Regions from separate parts of the Brevibacillus sp. FW306-2-1A-C05A genome, predicted to be linked through region 1. Evidence: riboswitches for the same ligand, from Rfam matches in the RefSeq annotation. Region 1 holds a riboswitch; the other holds the start of a gene.
What was found. A riboswitch is a leader RNA that binds a small molecule or an ion and turns the genes downstream of it on or off. The one in region 1 is predicted to bind cyclic di-GMP.
Positions count from the first base shown of each region.

Region 2: it holds a riboswitch for cyclic di-GMP, as region 1 does, so the genes downstream of both, AC3WJN_RS07305 (GNAT family N-acetyltransferase) here and AC3WJN_RS08885 (methyl-accepting chemotaxis protein) in region 1, are expected to answer to the same signal.

Region 1 covers NZ_JBYSWV010000009.1:89,931-97,330, forward strand. Annotated here, with positions in the region: gene sat (sulfate adenylyltransferase) at 1-316, opposite strand, end outside; gene AC3WJN_RS08855 (phosphoadenylyl-sulfate reductase) at 340-1,041, opposite strand; gene AC3WJN_RS08860 (hypothetical protein) at 1,201-1,431, opposite strand; gene rplT (50S ribosomal protein L20) at 1,705-2,064, opposite strand; gene rpmI (50S ribosomal protein L35) at 2,156-2,353, opposite strand; gene infC (translation initiation factor IF-3) at 2,384-2,887, opposite strand; gene moaA (GTP 3',8-cyclase MoaA) at 3,150-4,163, opposite strand; cyclic di-GMP riboswitch class II at 4,462-4,545, shown strand; gene AC3WJN_RS08885 (methyl-accepting chemotaxis protein) at 4,682-6,412, shown strand; gene thrS (threonine--tRNA ligase) at 6,487-7,400, opposite strand, start outside.
Region 2 covers NZ_JBYSWV010000007.1:633-8,032, forward strand. Annotated here, with positions in the region: gene AC3WJN_RS07295 (sensor domain-containing diguanylate cyclase) at 612-2,213, opposite strand; gene AC3WJN_RS07300 (methyl-accepting chemotaxis protein) at 2,433-3,896, opposite strand; gene AC3WJN_RS07305 (GNAT family N-acetyltransferase) at 3,898-4,446, opposite strand; cyclic di-GMP riboswitch class I at 4,608-4,691, opposite strand; gene AC3WJN_RS07310 (hypothetical protein) at 4,975-5,157, shown strand; gene AC3WJN_RS07315 (TrmB family transcriptional regulator) at 5,291-6,100, shown strand; gene AC3WJN_RS07320 (AzlC family ABC transporter permease) at 6,226-6,900, shown strand; gene AC3WJN_RS07325 (AzlD domain-containing protein) at 6,891-7,223, shown strand; gene AC3WJN_RS07330 (DNA alkylation repair protein) at 7,280-7,400, shown strand, end outside.

The DNA of each region.
Region 1 (7,400 bases):
CGCCATCTTCGCCGCGCAGCCATACCGCATCCCCCGGCTCGATGTCCGCGTGCTCGGCCGCATCGACTGCCAGCGTCACGGGCAGCGGCCAAACCGTCCCGTCTGCGAGCCGCATCCGCTCCACGACGGAATGGTAGTCGTCCTCGCAAAGAAAGCCTGTCAGCGGGGAAAAGGCGCCAATGGCGAGGCAGTCTATGTCAGACAACGTCCATTGATCGACCACGATTGCTTTTTTGCCAGCGGCTCTGGTTATCGCTTCCGGCTGACTTTCCAGCCGTTCAATCAGCGTCCCACCGTGTGGCGAGATCGTATGCATAGCGTGTCCTCCCTTTTGTTCCCTTACTTGTGCAGGCCGCATTCGGTCTTGTCAAAGCCGGCCCAGCGGCCCGCGCGCGGGTCCTGCCCTGACTGGACAGGCCGGGTGCAAACACTGCAGCCAATACTTGGATAATTGCGGTCATGCAAAGGGTTGTAGGGGACATCGTTCGCGTGTATATATGCCCACACCTGGTCCATCGTCCAGTCCGCGAGCGGGTTGAACTTCACCAGCTTGAATTTATCGTCCCATTCCACTTTTTTCGCATTGGCGCGGGTAGGCGCCTGATCGCGGCGAATGCCGGTAATCCAGGCGTCGTAGCCGGACAGCACCCGTGTCAAAGGCTCTACTTTGCGGATTTGGCAGCACAGATTCGGGTCTGTCTCCCACAATTTGTCTCCGTGGCTCTTCTCCTGCTCAGCCAGAGTCATCTGGGGCAGCACCTGGATAAATTTCGTCTGGTACCGCTCCTCCAGCTTGTCGCGCGTCTCGTACGTCTCGGGAAAATGTTTGTTCGTATCGAGATAAAAAACAGGTATCGTCGGGGCCAGTTTGTGCAGCATGTCGATCAGCACGACATCCTCGGCACCGAAGCTTGAGGCGAGGACGAGGTTGCCTGCGAAGTGTTCCACCGCCAGAACAAGCACATCCTGCGGGGATTTGGCTTCCATCCGGTACGCCCACACTTGCAGCTCTTCGTCCGCCATCCTCTGGCGATTGCTCATCAGCGAAACTCCTTTCCTGCTAGGATTCCCCCACCATCATATGTCGGGAGGCAGGAAGTGGCGATTCGTCCTGCTGACAAAACTGCCGCGACGGCACCGAAAGAAACGAAAAGAGCGACCAGACCTGTAGCCCGATCGCTCCTCGCGGATTGCTCCCTCTTATTTTTTGTCAGAGTCACTGTTTGCTGCCGGGAAAATAAACGAACTGCCTGTCGGAATCGTGTTGAGATTCGCCTGGTCTACATTTTGTGCCGCCGGTGCTCCTGTGATGAAGACGACGGGTGCTACGTAGGCATCATCCTTTTCTTTGGCGAACGCTCCCGGAACGAACAGCGCCGAACAGACCACCGCAGTTGCACCCATCATTACCATCCACTTTTGTTTTTTCATCTCTACTCTCTCCTATCCAATGTTTTCCTTTGACGCTTTTTATTGTACGGCAGGGAGCCATCCTCTCGACACGGACGGGAGATTGTTTTTTGCTCCAACCTGAGACGGAGCCGCCTCTACGCCCGTTGTCCATTTTCTTTAAAAAAACGATGGCGTTTCCTTGCTGCCCTTGCGCTTTTCGGATGTTCATTCATAGGGGAGAGCCTCTCCGACAAGCAAAAAAAGCCGACCTTCCCCACCAGGAAAGATCGGCTTTGCTTTTTGCGTATGTGCTTACGCGTTCAGTTTGCCTTTTGCAACTGCTGCCAGTTCGTTGAACGCAGCTTTGTCGTTCACAGCCAGGTCAGCCAGCATTTTGCGGTTCACTTCGATGCCAGCCACTTTCAGGCCGTGCATCAGACGGCTGTAGGACAGACCGTTCAGGCGAGCTTGCGCGTTGATACGGGTGATCCACAGTTTGCGGAAGTCGCGTTTCTTTTGACGACGATCGCGGTATGCATAAAGCAGGGATTTCATTACTTGCGCATTAGCGGATTTAAACAGGCGATGTTTGGAACCGAAGTATCCTTTCGCCAGCTTCAGGATTTTCTTATGACGACGGCGTGTAACAATGCCACCTTTTACTCTTGGCATACTAAACTCCTCCTGGTCTTTCCAGCATGGCGGCCTACTGCTAGGCGCTTAGGGAGCTCATGCTGCGTAATGTGTGTAATGATGCGAAAACTTACAGGTAAGTGAGCATTTGCTCCATGCGTTTTTGATCGCCTTTGGAAACGAGTGCAGCTTTGCGCAGGTGGCGCTTTTGCTTAGTCGTTTTGTTGGCGAACATGTGGTTACCAAATGCGCGGTCGCGCTTCAATTGGCCGCTTCCAGTCTTTTTGAAACGTTTTGCAGCAGCCTTGTTGGTTTTCATTTTAGGCATCTGAAAAGTCCTCCTGTCTAAACTACTATCTTACTTTTCCGCTTTCGGAGCCAGAATCATAATCATGCTGCGGCCCTCGATCTTCGGTTTACGCTCAGGCGTAGCGAGATCTTCACACTGAGCAGCTACACGCTCCATAACGCCAAGCCCGATTTCGGAGTGGGTGATTTCACGTCCACGGAAACGGATCGTACACTTCACCTTGTGGTGATCCTCCAAGAACTTGCGGACGTTGCGAAGCTTGGTTTGAAAATCGTGTTCTTCGATGTTAGAAGAAAAACGCACTTCTTTCAGCTCGATGATCTTCTGGTTTTTCCGTGCTTCTTTCTCCTTTTTCGCCTGCTCGTACTTGAACTTTCCGTAGTCCATGATACGGCATACAGGCGGTTTGGCTGTCGGAGCAACGTTTACCAGATCCAGTTCGGCTTCCTGGGCAATGCGCAACGCTTCCCTGAAGGGTACGACTCCCAATTGGCTCCCGTCAGCGCCGATCAAACGGACTTCACGGGCACGGATCGCTTCGTTGATTAACATTTGATCCTTGCTAATACTTGCCACCTCCGTCAATTTCGAGAAGGAACAAAAATGTGCGAACGCATCTGCGCCCGCACATATCTCACCTAAGCAATTTCATCAGATCCAAGGATCTTTGCATAAGAGTTACCTGTCAACAGTCGTGTCGGACGTCGACCCAGGTGAGAAGCTGGGCGCCTCTGCTTGTTCTCGAAGTATGAAGTGTTTATACACGCAACTTATAATACAAGGTAGAGTTGTCTTTGTCAAGGCTTATCGCTTTTTATCCTCCGATGTGGGACATTTCCACCTTCGGACGCTTTTGCAGCCCCGGCGTTTCGTCCAGCCGTTCTTCCGAATAGCGCTCGTCGCGCTTTTCCCAGATCGCGCGAATCTGCTCCTGGATTTCTTCGTCGCTTCGCCCGCTGCGCAGCGGCTCGCGCAAGTCATAGCCGGCGGAGGCGAACAGGCAGTTGTACATTTTCCCCTCTGCCGACAGCCGCGCCCGCGTACAGGTAGAGCAAAAGGCTTGTGTCACCGACGAGATCAGCCCAATCTCCTGATCGCTCCCCTCGTAGCGGTAGCGCGAAGCGACCTCGCCGAAGTAGTTCGCCTCGACCGGGACGAGCGGCATTTCTGCGTCGATCATCCGGACGATTTCGCTGGAAGGCACGACCTGATCGAGCTTCCAGCCGTTGCTGTTGCCTACGTCCATGAACTCAATGAAGCGCAGCGTATGGCCTTGCTCGCGGAAATAACGGGCCATCGGCAAAATGTCCTGGTCGTTGACACCGCGCTGGACGACCATGTTGATTTTCACCCCGAGTCCCGCTTCCGCCGCCGCGCGAATCCCGTCGAGCACAGCATCCACCGGATAGCCTCTGCCGTTTAACATGCCAAACCGCTCGTTGTCCAGGCTGTCGAGGCTGACGGTGACGCGATCAAGCCCGGCTTCCTTCAAAGCCTGGGCATGGCGGGCGAGCAGCGAGCCATTGGTCGTCATGGCGATATCGTGAACGTCCTCTATTTTTCGAATCATTCGTATTAATTCAGGCAAATCCCTGCGCACGAGCGGTTCTCCGCCCGTAATCCGGATTTTCCGCACGCCGAGCGCTGTGAATATTTGGGTCAAGCGGGTAATTTCTTCAAATGACAGCAGTTTGTGCTGCGGCAAAAATTCAAACTCCGGCCCGAAAATTTCAGCCGGCATACAGTACCGGCAACGAAAATTGCATTTGTCTGTCACGGAAATGCGCAGATCACGGAGAGGACGCTTTCGTGTGTCACGTACTTGCATCTGCTCTAGCACTGGTGGTCACCCTCCTTTTCCTGGCTGAGCCTGGCATGCCACTCTATCTCCAGTTTGTCTCGTATTGATGTCCAACATGCGATTCCGGCTTTTTATTAGCGTACCATATTCCGCCTGCGAACGGCTCCTGTTCCTGCACTTTTCGCTGTTGCAAAAGCGGTCGCAAGCCGATGAAAATCGGAAAAATGACCCGGTGCACGCCAATGTGCAAACCGTTTTTTTTGACTATTCCCTTTTGTATAAACATAGGATAATATGACTATATATTATGCTCTATATATTCCTCTTCAATAAGGAAAGCGAAGATCAGCCGTTTGTATGTGGGCACTTGAATGGCTGGGAGCGAGTAGTGCAACCGACCCTATTTTCGTTGTAGGGTCGGTTTATTTTATCCCAGAACAAAGGCCTTGTCCACTGCTCAGAAACGGCAAGCTGCAGCAATGGCAATCGCCCCCTCTTTCTCAATTTTTGAGTAAAACAATAAAATGTAAAATTCGGAGGTCTGCATGCAATTTTTTGCAAAGAAAGCAAAGCCATGGAATGAGTATGTGAAAGCTTCCCACGCAACTGACATTACCGAAGTGGGCGAACGCGTGAAAGAGCGCCTGTCTTTTTTGGGCGTGGATCAGGATACATTGGCGCACGTCAAAGAGGCTGCTACCACGCTTTACCCCTTTAAAGCAGAGATCGTATCCAAGTTTTACCAGTCGATCACTAACGTTCCCCACCTCCAGAAGATCATCCTCGACAACTCCAGCCTGGAGCGGTTGAAAAAAACTTTGGAGGTCCACCTGGAGCAGTTTCTCACAGCAGAAGTCAACCATGAGTACGTGAAAACGAGAATTGTCATCGGGCAAGTTCACAGCCGCATTCATCTGACAGCCGATCATTTTATTTCTGCACACCATCTGCTGATTCAGATCATGACCACGATTTTGATGGAAAAATGGAGCAATCAGCCGCATCAGATGATGAAAATGGTCACCGCTGTGCAAAAATTGGCAGCATTCGATCAGCAACTGATTGTGGAAGTGTATATGGAAGAGACGTTCAAATCGTTTTTGTTCGGCATCTCCGGCATGCTCAACCATATGACCCAGCTCGACACGACGAAGCAGCTTATCTCGGGAATGGACGAGCAGATCGAGGAAAGCCACAGCGTCACCGCCGCAACGGAAGAAATGAGCGCCTCGATTCAGGAAGTCGCCAACCACGCGGTCAAAGTCGCGGAAGGGACAGACGAAGCGGTGCAATCCGCTGAACAGAGCAAACAGATCATCAATGCCGCTCTCGGCGACATCCGCCAGGTGGGCCACGTCTTTGTCGAGGTCATGAGCAGGGTAAACCAGCTCAATCAGGAGATTCATCAGACACAGGACGTCATCCGCATCATTCGGGAAATCGCCGAGCAGACCAACCTGCTCGCGCTGAACGCCAGTATCGAGGCCGCCCGGGCCGGAGAGCAAGGGCGCGGCTTTGCAGTCGTAGCCACTGAGGTGCGCAAGCTGGCCGAGCATACAAAAGAACAGATCAGCCGGATCACAGACAACATGGAGTCGCTGCAACAAGTTTCGAAGCGAGTGACGGAGCAGATGGACAGCACGAGCAAGCTGGTGGAGCGCAGCGTCGGGGAAGCCCAGTTCGCCGATGTCGCCCTGAACAAGATTGTGTCCACCATGCAGGAAATCAGCCAATCCACCTCGCAAATTGCCGCCATGACCGAGGAACAGGCTTCTTCTGTCACGGATATCGCCCACCGCAACTCCACGATTTTTGACCTGAGCACACATTCGCAGCAAATCGCCAAAGACACCGCGCAAATCATTCTCGAACTGAGCCGGAAAATGGATGAGTACCGCAAGACGTTCTTTACGATCAATGTCAAATTGAGCTACAAAGACATCGTGCGCGTGGCCAAAACGGATCATTTGCTGTGGAAATGGAAAATTTACAACATGTTCCTTGGTTTGGAAAACCTGGTCGCCGCAGAAATGGCCTCGCACCATCACTGCCGACTGGGGACGTGGTACTACAGCGACTTGCCGCCGCTTGTGCGCAACAACCCGACATTCAAAAAGCTGGAGGAGCCGCACAAATTAGTACATTTTTACGCCAAGCAGGCAGTGGAAAAATACCAGGCCGAGGATCTCGCCGGCGCCCAGGAAGCGTACGAGCAGCTTCAACGGGCGTCCCATGAAGTCGTAACACTGCTTACCCGTCTGGAAAATGAGCTGTAGCAGTTGTCGCCACCGTTTTCGCCAAAAACAAAAGGGCCGTTCCCACCGTTCGGGTGAGAACTGCCCTTTTTGCTTTACTTCATTTCGTTGATTTCGGCGCGGATTTTTTCCACGAACTCATCAACGGTCATGGCGCCTTCATCGCCTACTCCCCGTCTGCGTACAGACAGAGTGCCGTCTGTCACTTCTTTTTCCCCGATAACCAGCATGTACGGGATTTTTTGCACTTGCGCTTCACGGATTTTGTAGCCGATTTTTTCGTTGCGCGCATCCAGCTCTACGCGGATGCCAGCTTGTTGCAGCTTTTCTTTGACTTGCTCGGCGTACGGAATGTGCACCTCGCTGATGTTCATCAAGCGCGCCTGGATTGGAGTCAACCAGACAGGGAATGCGCCTGCGTAGTGCTCGATCAGGATGCCGATGAAACGCTCCATGGAGCCGTACATCGCACGGTGCAAGACAACCGGACGATGCTTTTCGTTGTCTTGGCCCACGTAAGTCAGGTCGAACTTCTCCGGCATTTGGAAGTCGAGCTGGATGGTTCCGCATTGGTGACGGCGTTTCAGCGCGTCGGTAATTTGGAAGTCGATCTTCGGTCCGTAGAACGCACCGTCGCCTTCCTTGATTTCATACGGCATTTCCAGTTGCTCCAGCACCTTTTTCAAGGAGCTTTCCGCTGTTTCCCACAGCTCGTCGGAGCCCATGGAATCTTCCGGGCGAGTCGAAAGTGCTACGCTGTATTCAAAGCCGAACACTTTGTAGATTTTGTCGATCAGCTTAATCATGTTTTTGATTTCGCTCTCGATCTGGTCAGGGCGGACGAATACGTGTGCGTCATCCTGGCAGAAGGTGCGAACCCGCAGCATGCCGTTCAGCGCGCCGGAATATTCGTGGCGGTGAACCTGGCCGAACTCGGCATAGCGAATCGGCAAGTCGCGGTAGGAATGCATTGCGTTTTTGTAAATGAGCATGTGTCCTGGGCAGTTCA
Region 2 (7,400 bases), on a different contig from region 1:
CTACGAAAAACTGGCCCTAGCGAAAATCCACCAGCTACTGCTGTCCTTGAAGCCTCGAGCAGCTACTGCCAGCATCCAACAAAAAATCGCCCCAGCAAAATTCGCACACTAATCACGCGGCAGCACTTGCAAAGCAGAATCCTCATGGAAACCAACACAAACGATTGATATTGCGGGCAGTACATCAAAGGCGGCATACTAGAAGGCAAAACTGCATTCGCCAACGCCTTCCTCGATCGCTTTGGACGATTCGAATTTGTTGGTTACGAACTTTGTGCAAGGGACGCTATCTGTTTTCGATGCCGAAAAATTAAGCCAAATACGGCAAGTGCCGGTCGGGGAGTGGCCTACCCAAGTGTTTGTTGTGCCAAAATCGAGTGCGAACGAATAAGGAAGCAAGCCCTGATTTTGGCGTGATTTTGCGAAAGGCAGGAGGCTGAGTGTGAAGGCAGGAGGGCAGGAACACATACAGGCGGGAAAGCATAAAGCCACGAACACACGAACTCATGCCCACCCAACCAACAATTAAGCACCTCCCCAACACCCCCCGAAAGAAAGAACGACTGCACCCCCAACAGATGCAGTCGCCCTTTTCTCGCACAAAACTTTATTCAACAACCTTTCTCATTCGCAATTACAACCTTGTTCCTCCCAGACTCTTTCGCCTGGTACAAAGCCTGATCGGCCAGTTCGATGAGCTGTGTAGCGGAATCTCCGTGGAGCGGGCTGCTGACGATGCCGACCGATACGGTGATGGGCTGGCCCGTCGGATTTGTGCTGCTTTCCATCTGCGTTCGGATTTTTTCCGCGACGGACAAGGCTTCTGTGCTGGAAGCGCTGCGGAGCAGGGCGATGAATTCTTCGCCGCCGAAACGGCCGCAAATGTCGCTTTTTCGCACACAGCTTTTCATGATTTCCGCAAACTGCTTCAAGACTTCATCGCCGACCGGATGGCCGAAGGTGTCGTTGACGTGCTTGAAGTGATCGATGTCCAGCAGGAGGATGGAAAAGTTCTTTTTCTCTTTCGTCCACGTTTGCAAAATCTCTTCGACGGAACGGCGGTTCGCAAGCCCTGTGAGCACGTCGGTGGTTGCTTCGTGGGTCAAGCGGTCGGTTTTCTCTTTGATTTTTTTGGCCGCTGTCCGGAATGCTTTGGTCAATAAATCGGCCTCCCGGTTCCAATGGTGCTTGTCCGGGGGCAGCTCGACTCTTTCTGAGCCCATTTTGCTCATCAGATCGGCTAGGTGGACAAAAGGTCTGGCCAGCTTGTGGGCGAGCTGAATCACAATCAGAAGCAGGAACAGAGACGGAGGCAGCAAGTAGAGCAGCATCATTCGCACCTGGCTGTGCAGCTCGTTGTAAACGAGTTCCATCGGCGAAGTGACGATGACTCCCCAGCCGTTTGCCGGAACTTGCGCATACCCGGCCAGCAGGTGATCGCCGTTGATGCTCAACATCTGGTCGTAGCCGTTGTTGCCCGCGAGCAGCTTTCGTACGACGGGATTGGACTGGATGTTCTGGCCGATCTGCTGTTTGTCCGGATGGAACAGCAACTGTCCATTCGAGCCGACAATCGAATAAGACGAGCCGCTCGTATCTATCTCCGGGTTGCCGATAATCATGTTCAAAATGTTGTGATCCTGCAAATAGATCGTTCCCCCGACGAATCCGCGATACTGTCCGTCCTTGTCAAAGATCGGTTCGCTCATAAACAGCAGGAGGCGCTTGTACTTTTTGGAAATGTAGGGCGATGAGATGTAAGGCTTTTTCAATGCCAGTGCGTATTGCGCTTCCCTGGTCGTAAGCTTCTGTCCGACAGTGCCGAGCGATGGCGGGGACACACTGCGAACCGTTCCGGTTTCATCTACGACAGTAAGCGAGTTGAAGTAGTTGCCGCTTTTGCGAAGAATCTCCAGATGTTCGATGGCTTCTTGTTGCGTCCGTGAGGGATGGTCGATTAAAACGGTGGCGGAATAGCGCAGGCTGCTGCGCATGGATAGGAACAGGGAGTCGATCATTTGGCTCATTTTGCTTGCGCTCGAATAGTTAAGAGTGAGAGTCGTATCAATCAGCGACTTCTTTTTCGATTGATACGAGGCTACGAGAAGAATCGTCAGCGTCAACAGAATGGACAAGGAAACAAGACCCGTCAAAAGGGTAGTCAAACCAATCTTTTTCCCCTGGCTCGTTGGAAAACGATGAAAAACAGGCATATGGCTTAGGCCTCTCTTTGCGTTGGATCGATTCACGATGGAAGAGAACTGTAAAAATTCCATGTGTATTATAAGCGATACAGGCGGGACATGCTATGTAGAAAAATGAATTTTATAAAAAAATCTCGCCGATTCCACAATTATCCAGACATGCACGCAAAAAAACCGCCCTCTACAAAAGAGAGGGCAGTTGCATAAAAATCCAGCCAGCTTTGCTGCTTACGTATTCAAACCGCGAATTTGTTGCTCGATCTTTTCGAAGCCGCCGGATACTTTGACGATTTCCTCTTTTTGCTCGGAGACGAGCACGAGGACTTCTTCGAGGCTTTCCTTGTTTTTGTCGGTGATGTCTGCGTTGACCTCGACTTTGGCGTTGACTTCCTGAATCATGCTGTGGACGTGGACGATGAACTCTTGCAGATTTTTCGTTTTCTCGGCGAAGTTGTGCATGTAGTTGTCCACGTTCGTAAACATTTCCTGAACCTCCATGATCCCTTCGCTGTTTTTCTCAAACGACAGTTGGGACTCGGAGATCATGTCGGAGACGAGCTTCATTTTTTCGCGAATCGTCATCAACAAGGTAGAGATTGATTCGGAGGACAGCTTGGAAGATTCGGCCAGCTTGCGCACCTCGTCCGCTACGACGGCAAAGCCGCGACCATGCTCGCCTGCACGGGAAGCCTCGATGGTCGCATTGAGCGCCAGCAGGTTGGTCTGTGCCGAAATTTCCGAAATCGTTTGGATGATTTTTTCAATGGATTCCGTTTCTTTGTTCAGCTCTTGGATCAGCTTGTTCGTGCCTTGAATGTCCTTGATAAAGCGCTCGAAGTCGTTGCCGATGTTGCTGATGCGCTTGCTGCTTTCATTGGTCGCTTCTTTGGTCGATTCTACGTATTCGTGCATTTCGGTCACGGAGCGGGTCATGTCCTCTACCTGGAGGTTGGTCGTGCCCATCTCGCGGCGCAACTCGTTGGTGTTGTCGGTCTGGATCGAGAAGGAGCGCATGATCTCCTGAAGGGCAGCCACTGTCTCCACCGCGCGGACGTTGACGCCATCTGTAACCTTGTTCAAATTCTCCTGATATTCCTGGACGGAGTTGAGCGATTCGTTGATCTGGTCCAAAATGCGCTGCAGCGACTCTTTGGAGGCGATCGCTTGCTGCTTTTGCTCCTCGCTTTCCCGCTGCAGCTTGTTGTTGAAAACTGCGTGCATCATGCTTGTCGCCGATACGAAGCAGAAGGCCAGCAAGTAGTACATCAAATGAACAGGATCGGACGTGTAGAAAATCGCTTCGCCGTTCGTCAGGAAATAGTAGGTGACGATCCCCATGGCTGCGATGATGGTCAAGATGTTAATCAGTTTGTCCTGATAAATGCCCATGACCGCGACGAAGAACATGATCGTCATGATGTTGACCAGCCAAGGATCGAGTCCCACGATGACGAACATGAAAATGCCGATGACAGCGAAGTTGAAAAACTTCATGAAGGGAGCCATCTTGTCCCGCCAGGCTGGCCGGTTGGAAAGGTAGGCAAAAGGTGCGAGCACCCCGTACAAAATCCCCAGCACGGTTAAAACGAAGGAGAACGGAACCCCCATGATGAGGTTCACGATCTGGACGATGGTAATGATGCTCGCAAAAACAATGACCACCCAGTTATTTCTTCTTTGTAAGAGTTCCATGTCAGCTAACCTCAACTTTTATTTGTTTGCAAAGCTCTTGATACCAGGCAAATTCGGGCTTGTCCTTGTTCAAATAGGCTTCTTGCAGGTGGAAGACGGTCGGAATGGCATTCGCCCCTTTGTAGAAGACCATCTCTTTCACTTGCGTCGCTCTGACGTTGTATTTACGGTTAATCAACTGAAAAAAAGCCGGATCTGCCAAACCGACTGCATGCGTATATCCGTGTTTTTCTGCATAATCGATCATGAGGGCAACTCCCCATCGTCCCAGCTTTCCGCGGAACTTGGGCAAGACAGCGAAACTGTCCACTTCGACAACTTTCATATCGCTCGTCAAAACATCCTGAAACAAATTTTGCAGATAAGCAGAAGATTTTTCATGTGGTGTAAATTCAAAAGTCCCGCCTGGTTCGTCCTCATCCGACAACAAAAGATAGACGTCGGAACCATCTTTGGCGTATTCCATCTCGAAGCCCATTGAGGTCCAGACACTTTCCTTGATTTGATGGAAAAGAGCCAAAGATTGTGCTGAATCAACCAGTTTGTACATAATACTCCACTCCATTTTTCTCTCTCTTTGTTTTTTCATGTACAAGTCTAGTGTTGATCGATAAAATGGCGCCTCCTTTCTTCCATGTGAGCATAAAAAAGGCCATTCCCCATGCGGAAATAGCCCAAAGTCACCATCATCTTCCTGCTATGCTCATGATGTATGGCAACCCGGCTGTCATGGTCAAAGACTTTAGACCCGTGGTTTTGCGTCGCCACCTTTCGATGACTTTGCCTTTGTCATTCATTTGCGAAAAATGTATAGAAGTGTCGAATTATGCAAAATATAATCCAAGAGAAACAATCTTGTCAAGTTTTGGTAGGGTAAAGTAACCGATTGTTCATAAATAGTCCGCTCCAAATTGGTAGTTTGGACAGAGAAAGATGCGAGGAAAAACAGAGAAAAGATAGGAATATAGTCAGGTTGTGCCGGGACTTTTGCCAATGGCCGACTCAGCTACTTGCGCCTGGTGCGTAACAAAAATTTACCATCCGTCCGATAACTAGAAAGAACAGGAGGGATGCGAAAATGAGTCAGGCCAAAACGATTGAGTTTCACTTTTCCGGTGGCGAGCTGGTTAAGATCGAGACAACCGAGCCGGAAGAAATCATCCAAATGGTCGCCAACCAAAAGGATGGGTGGCTGCAATACGATGACATCGTGATTAATGTAAGAAACGTTTCTTACATTAAAGTGCGCGATCTCGCTTAGGCTGCTTGCTTGCCAAAAAGGCCCTCGTTCACGGAGGGTTTTTTTTATTTTCGCTTGTGCCGGGAAAAGCACATTGACAAAGGAACGAACCTGAACCTATAGTGAGTATAAAACTAACTACTAAGAGGTCGGGATGGAAGACATATACAAGGAATTGCAAAAGCTCGGATTTTCCCAGTACGAGTGCAAGGCTTACATCAGTCTGCTCAAGCACTCTCCGATCACCGGATACGAAATCAGCAAACGCTCTGGCGTGCCGCGCTCCATGATTTACGAAGTCGTGGGCAAGCTCGTTGACAAAGGGGCTGTTTACACCGTGCCTTCCGAGCCTGTCACGTATGCGCCGCTGCCAGCAAGAGAGCTGGTCCGCAGGCTGCGCGGGCAGTTCGAAGCGTCCTTCGACTATTTGGAAAAAAACTTGTCGGCCTTAGAGTCCGAGCAAGAGATCGACGTCATTCGGCGAATTAGCGGTGACGAGCTGGTGCTCATGGAAATGAGGCAAATGATCGAGCAGGCTGGCGAGGAAGTGTGGCTGTCGATCTGGGAGCCTCAGGTGCCTTTTATCCAGGAGGCGGTGGACAGACGAACCGAAGAAGGGATTTCCGTCTTTACCGTTTTGTTTGGACAGCAAGAGACGCGCGTAGGGACGACGTATCACCATGACTATATGGCGCCTGATGTGGCCGAGGAACGGATGGGCGGGCATCTTACAATCGTCGCGCGTGATCTGGAGGAAGTGCTGATCGCCAACTTCACGCCAAATACGGCTGCCTGGGCGGTCAAGACGAAGGATCCGGCGCTCGTTCTGGTCGCTGTCGAGTACATTCGCCACGATATTATGTTTGCGGAAGTGACAAAGGTGCTCGGCCCGGATAAGGTCGAAGCGCTCTGGCGCAGCAAGCCGGACTTGTACCAGGTGGTCACCGGGAAGAGATTCAAGTAAGCGGAGCGAAGCAGGAGGCAAGCGCGCAAGCCGGAGTGAAATAAAGAGAGAGTGAGGGAGAAGCAGTGGGGCGAGAACAACTGCAAGTAGAAGCATTGTCGAACGCGGGTGAGCAGGGAAGCTTCATGCAGGGGGTCAAGGATTGCATTCCAACCTTGCTCGGGTATTTGAGCATCGGGTTTGCGGCAGGTGTGCTGGAAAAGACCGCTGGGCTGAGCATCATGGAAATTGCCTTGATGAGCATTTTGCTGTACGCAGGCTCGGCGCAGTTTATTGCTGCGGGCATGATTGCCGCAGGAAGCTCGGCGATGGGAATTATCATTACGATTTTGTTTGTGAATTTGCGGCATATTTTGCTAAGCGCGGCTCTGTCGCCCTACTTCCGCCATCTGACGGCGTTTCGGAACATGCTCGTCGGTTCGCTTCTGACAGACGAGACGTTCGGGGTTGCGATCAACGAGGCGGCGAAGCGCAAGCAGATCGACGAAAAATGGATGCACGGTTTGAATGTGACGGCTTACCTGAACTGGATTGCGGCCAATTTGGCGGGAGCCTATTTCGGACAGTGGATCGCCAATCCCGAGCAGTTGGGCCTTGATTTCGCTCTGCCGGCGATGTTTATCGGCTTGCTGGTGCTGGCGATGATGAGCCGCAAGCAAATCCGGCTCGATATCGTCGTCGCCATCAGCGCAGTCGTCATTGCTGTAGGCGTGTCTGTCTTGTATCCGGGCAACCTTGGCGTCATCGTAGCTACGCTGTGCGCATCGACAATCGGGATGGTGATCGAAAGATGGAAGTGAGATGGGATATCTTCCTCATTATTGTAGGCAGTGCGCTGGTCACGTTTTTGCCGCGGGTGCTGCCCTTGATGGTGCTGTCGCGCATGGAGCTTCCCGCGTGGGGCGTCCGCTGGCTGCATTACGTGCCGATCGCGGTCATGGCTGCACTGGTCGGGCAGGAGCTGTTTTTGCAGGAGGGAAAGTTGTCGCTACTAGCCAATGTCGAGCTATTGGCGGCGATTCCGACGTTTCTGGTTGCGATCGTGACCCGCAGCCTGCTGGGCACGGTTGTCGTCGGGATGGTTTCGATCATGATCTTGCGCTACCTTTTCCCGCTCTTGTAGCAGGGAGAAAGCAGCCGGAAAATGGGTAAACTAGGAAAAAAGGGAGGCGGACGCGAATGACCGTGGAAGAAGTCATGCAACAGTTGGAAGCGTTGGGCACGGAGCAGACGAAGAAGACGTTCATGCGCCATGGTGCCAGGGAGCCGTTTTTTGGCGTGCGAATCGGCGACATGAAAA